DNA from 2 places in the Microbacterium sp. SORGH_AS_0888 genome. Region 1 is predicted to be linked to the other one. Evidence: riboswitches for the same ligand, from Rfam matches in the RefSeq annotation. Region 1 holds a riboswitch; the other holds the start of a gene.
What was found. A riboswitch is a leader RNA that binds a small molecule or an ion and turns the genes downstream of it on or off. The one in region 1 is predicted to bind glycine.
Positions count from the first base shown of each region.

Region 2: it holds a riboswitch for glycine, as region 1 does, so the genes downstream of both, gcvT (glycine cleavage system aminomethyltransferase GcvT) here and glyA (serine hydroxymethyltransferase) in region 1, are expected to answer to the same signal.

Region 1 is NZ_JAUTAZ010000001.1:3,109,658-3,112,117, reverse strand. It holds gene glyA (serine hydroxymethyltransferase) at 1-839, opposite strand, end outside; glycine riboswitch at 981-1,078, opposite strand; gene betA (choline dehydrogenase) at 1,413-2,460, shown strand, end outside.
Region 2 is NZ_JAUTAZ010000001.1:304,998-307,457, reverse strand. It holds gene gcvT (glycine cleavage system aminomethyltransferase GcvT) at 1-997, opposite strand, end outside; glycine riboswitch at 1,141-1,237, opposite strand; gene QE381_RS01455 (MarP family serine protease) at 1,328-2,460, opposite strand, start outside.

The DNA.
Region 1 (2,460 bases):
ATGACGTGCTCGAGCGGCCCGCCCTGCAGGCCGGGGAACACCGCGCGGTCGATGCGCTTGGCGATGTCGGGATCGTCCGTCAGGATGACGCCGCCACGCGGCCCGCCGAGGGTCTTGTGCGTCGTCGAGGTCGTCACATGCGCGTACGGCAGCGGGCTCGGGTGCACGCCCGCGGCGACGAGGCCGGCGAAGTGCGCCATGTCGACCCACAGGTAGACGCCGACCTCGTCGGCGATCTCACGGAAACGCGCGAAGTCGAGGTGGCGAGGGTACGCCGACCACCCGGCGATGATGAGCCTCGGCCGCCTGTCGCGCGCGAGCGCGGCGACCTCGGCCATGTCGATGTAGCCGTCGGCGCCCACGTGATACGCGACGGCGTCGAAGGCCTTCCCGCTGTAGCTCAGCCGCATCCCGTGCGTGAGGTGCCCGCCGTGGGCGAGATCGAGACCGAGGATCGTGTCGCCGTGCTCGAGCAGGCCGAACAGCACGGCCGCGTTCGCCTGTGCGCCCGAATGCGGCTGCACGTTGGCGTAGGCGGCGCCGAACACCCGGCACACGCGCTCGATCGCGAGACGCTCGATCACGTCGATGTGCTCGCAGCCGCCGTAGTACCGGCGGCCGGGGTATCCCTCCGCGTACTTGTTCGTGGCGACCGAGCCCTGGGCCTCCATCACCGCGAGCGGGGCGAAGTTCTCGGACGCGATCATCTCCAGGGTCGTGCGCTGACGTTCGCGCTCCGCGTCGAGGGCGGCGGCGATCTCCGGATCGATGTCTGCGAGCGGAGCGGTGAGGAGGGCAGCGGCGCGCGACGCCGCAGGACGGACGGTCTCAGTGGGCATGGTGGGAGGCTCCCTGTCGGTACCGCGCGGGCGCGCGGCGGTCGGATGGGTCACCTCCCCGCTCTGTCATCGGGCCTGAGAGCTTCACCGCGGATGGCGGCTTGCACCGTGGGCGCAGGCGTGCCTGCTTTCCAGAGTCGCCTCGCCCCCACGGTCTTGGGCCTGAGAGATTGTGCGGGGAGGGCTTGCTCCTTCGGCGCCGCGTCCGCGTGGGACACGGGCTCTCCCGCGGGGGTTCGATCGGCGTGTGGAGTTGTCGTGTGGGGCACGCTAAGGGGTCCGGACCCCGCTCGTCAAACGCGGGATGCCGGGTGTTTCCCCCCGGTGAAATCCCGGTTCCGGACGTTGTCGCGGTCTTGACAGAGGTGACCTGACGCATCACAATCCGCAACGCGATTCATGATACGCAACAGTCCGGCCGCGCACAGCCGTTCCGGGCGCCGCGTAACAGCCGTGTAAAAACTGCGTCACGCTCGCTCGCGAAACCTGGTTCGCGACGGATGGCGCCCTTAGTGTGTTGCGCAGATCGCACAGACGTTTCCTTCAGCGCAACACCCGAACCCCGAGGATGCCATGAGCCGTTCCGCACGCACCCGCCGCCCCGCACCGAAGAGCTACGACTACGTGGTCGTCGGCGGCGGCAGCGCGGGCAGCGTCGTGGCGCGGCGGCTCTCGGACGATCCCGCCGCGCGCGTGCTCGTCCTCGAGGCGGGACGCAGCGACTGGCCGTGGGATCTGTTCATCCAGATGCCGGCCGCGCTCACCTTCCCCAGCGGCCACGCCCTCTACGACTGGAAGTACGAGTCCGAGCCCGAGCCCCACATGCACGGCCGCCGCATCGCCCATGCCCGGGGCAAGGTGCTCGGCGGCTCGTCCTCGATCAACGGCATGATCTTCCAGCGCGGCAACCCGCTCGACTACGAGCGCTGGGGCGAGCTGCCGGGGATGCAGGACTGGGACTGGGCGCACTGCCTGCCCTACTTCAAACGGATGGAGAACGCGCTCGCCGCGTCGATCGGCGACCCCTACCGTGGTCACCACGGACCGCTCGAGCTCGAGAAGGGCCCCGCCACCAACCCCCTCTTCCAGGCGTTCTTCGCCGCGGCCGAGCAGGCCGGCTACCCCCGCACGGAGGACGTCAACGGGTTCCGGCAGGAGGGCTTCGGCCCCTTCGACCGCAACGTGCGCCACGGCCGGCGCCTCTCGGCATCCCGCGCCTACCTCCGTCCGGTCTGGCGCTCGCGCCCCAACCTGACCGTGAAGACCCGGGCGCTGGCCACGCGGATCCTCTTCGAGGGCACGCGCGCCGTCGGCGTCGAGTACCGACGGAACGGGCGCACGCACACGGTGCGAGCGAATGAGGTCGTCCTCGCCGGGGGATCCATCAACACCCCCCAACTGCTCCAGCTGTCGGGGGTCGGTCCGTCCGAGCTGCTCACCTCGCTCGGGATCCCCGTCGTCGTCGACCTCCCCGGGGTCGGCGAGAACCTCCAGGACCACCTCGAGGTGTACATCCAGCACGAGGCGACGCAGCCCGTCTCCATGCAGCCGTACCTCCGACCGCTGAGCATGCCGATGACCGGCCTGAAGTGGCTTCTGGGCCGCACGGGCCCCGCCGCGA
Region 2 (2,460 bases), 2.8 Mb from region 1:
GCTCGAGGTAGGCCATCGCGATCGGATGGCCGAGCGTGGGGCTGAGCGCGCCGCTCGTGACCTCGCCGACGACGGCGCCGTCGAGATCGCGCACGGCATAGCCGGCACGGCCGGCGCGCCGACCGTCGGAGACGAGGCCCACGAGCACCGGGGCGTGCGGGTCCGCCGCGGCCGCGTCGCCGCCGACCACGTGCGCCAGGCCCGCCTGTGACGCACGTACGGCGCGGGTGAGCTCGTGGCCGTAGAGGGGCATCCCGGCCTCGAGGCGCAGTGTGTCGCGTGCAGCGAGTCCCGCGGGGACGAGTCCGAGCGGGGTGCCCGCGGCGAGGATGCCGTCCCAGAGGTCTTCGGCACGTGTGACGGGAACGAGCAGTTCGAAGCCGTCCTCGCCCGTGTAGCCCGTGCGGGCGATGAGCACGCGCGCGTCGAGGAAGGTCGCTCGCGCGCTGCGGAACGACCGGAGCTCGCCGAGGGCCCCCTCGACGGCCAGCCCCGTCACGAGGGAGAGGATCTGGGCCGCCCGCGGCCCCTGCAGAGCCACGAGCGCCATCCGATCGGAGACGTCTTCGACGTCGGCGTCCGGTGCGGACGGGACCGAGGCGAGCGCTCGTCCCACGGCGTCGCGGTTGCCGGCGTTCGCGATCACGAGGTAGTCGTCGGCGCCGGTCCGGTACAGGATGACGTCGTCGACGATGCCTCCGTCGTCGGCGAGCACCAGGGCGTAGCGCGCGAGGTGCTCGCCCATGCCCCCGGCGCGGCCGCCGAGCACGCGGTCGAGGAGGCCGACGGCTCCCGCCCCCGTGACGCGGAACTCCGCCATGTGCGAGACGTCGAACAGGCCGGCGGCCTCGCGCACGGCCCGATGCTCCGCGAGCTCGGATCCGTAGCGCAACGGCAGCTGCCAGCCGCCGAAATCGGTGAAGACGGCGCCGAGCGCTTCGTGCCGCGCGAACAGCACGGTGCGTCCCGGCGGGTGGGTGGAGCGGGGTTCTGACATGAGTTCTCCCGGATCGGGTGGGCGCGTGAGCGCCCGCTGAACTCCCCCTCTGTCATGGGCCTGAGAGCTTCGCTGCCGGTCGTGGGTGACGATCGGCGGCTTTCACCGTCGGCGGATCCCGCAGGATCGCTTTCCAGAGTGGCCCGACCGCGGCGGTACGCGTACCTGAGAGATTGGCGGGGAGGCTTGCTCCTTCGGTGCTCGGCGCGACGTCTGCCGAGGCTCTCCCGCAACGGTCACAGGGCCGGTGTGGACTTGTGGCGCCAGCATAGCGGTCGGATGTCGCGACACGCCCTTCGGCTCCGAGGTCGGCGTGGCGTCCCGCCCGCGTCAGCGCGCGCAGGCCCCCGTCGCGACGGGCGACGCAAGGCCGGCGGCCTGCGCGGCGACGGGCTGGAGCTCGTTCACCGTCATGGCGTAACCGACCTGCGAGCCGTCGTCGGCGCGGGCGAAGACGACACCGGCGACCTCGCCGGCCGCCGTGAGCAGCGGCCCGCCGGAGTTGCCCGGCTCGACGGTGGCCTGGAGCGCGTAGATCTCGCGGGGCGCGGTGCCGCTGTCGTAGATGTCCGGCACCTGAGCGACGCCGACCGAGCGCACGACCGCCTCGCGGCTCGTGAACGGCCCGCCGTAGGGGTACCCGTCGAACACGGCGGCCGCACCGCGGGACAGCACATCCGACAGCGCGAGCGGGGGCGCGCCGTGCACGTCGACGGCGATGACGGCGAGGTCGTCGACCGGATCGAAGTAGACGACCTTGCCGTCCGCCGCAGCGCGTCCGGGCAGCTCCACGACCGGGTCGTCGACGCCCGCCACGACATGCGCGTTCGTCACGACGCGGTCGGGCGCCACGACGAAGCCGCTCCCGGTGAGGTTCTGCCCGCACGACGGGGCGGCGCCCGAGACGCGGGCGACCGACTGAGCGGCGGCGTCGAGCGCAGGGTCCTGGAGATCGACCGGTGGCGCCGTCTCGGGCGCGGGCCCGAGCTCGATGAGCTGCCCGAGCCTGGGCAGGCCGTCCGTGAGCACGGCCTGACGCACCTGGGCGATCGCGGCGGTGACCGGCGTGGGGGTGATCGACTCGATCGTGCCCAGCACCCGCGACGAGGCGACGGCCGCGGACACGGTCGGGATCCCCGCGACGGCGACGCTCTGTGCGACGAGTGAGATCGACAGCGCCGTCAGGACGAGGCTCAGCGCGGCGCCGAGGATGCGATCGAGGGGCTTCAGATGGAGCCGGTCGGTGCGGCGCCGCACGGCCGCTCCGATCGCCGATCCCACGGCCGTGCCGACGACGAGGAGCGCGGCACCCGTGGCGAGCACGACCGTGCCCCGCCATTCGGGCGACGGGACGAGCGGCCCGACGACGGGCATCAGCCACCACGCGGCGATACCGCCGGCGACGAGTCCGATGAGCGCGCCGAGGCTCGCGATGAGGCCGCGCGCGGCGCCACCGACGACCG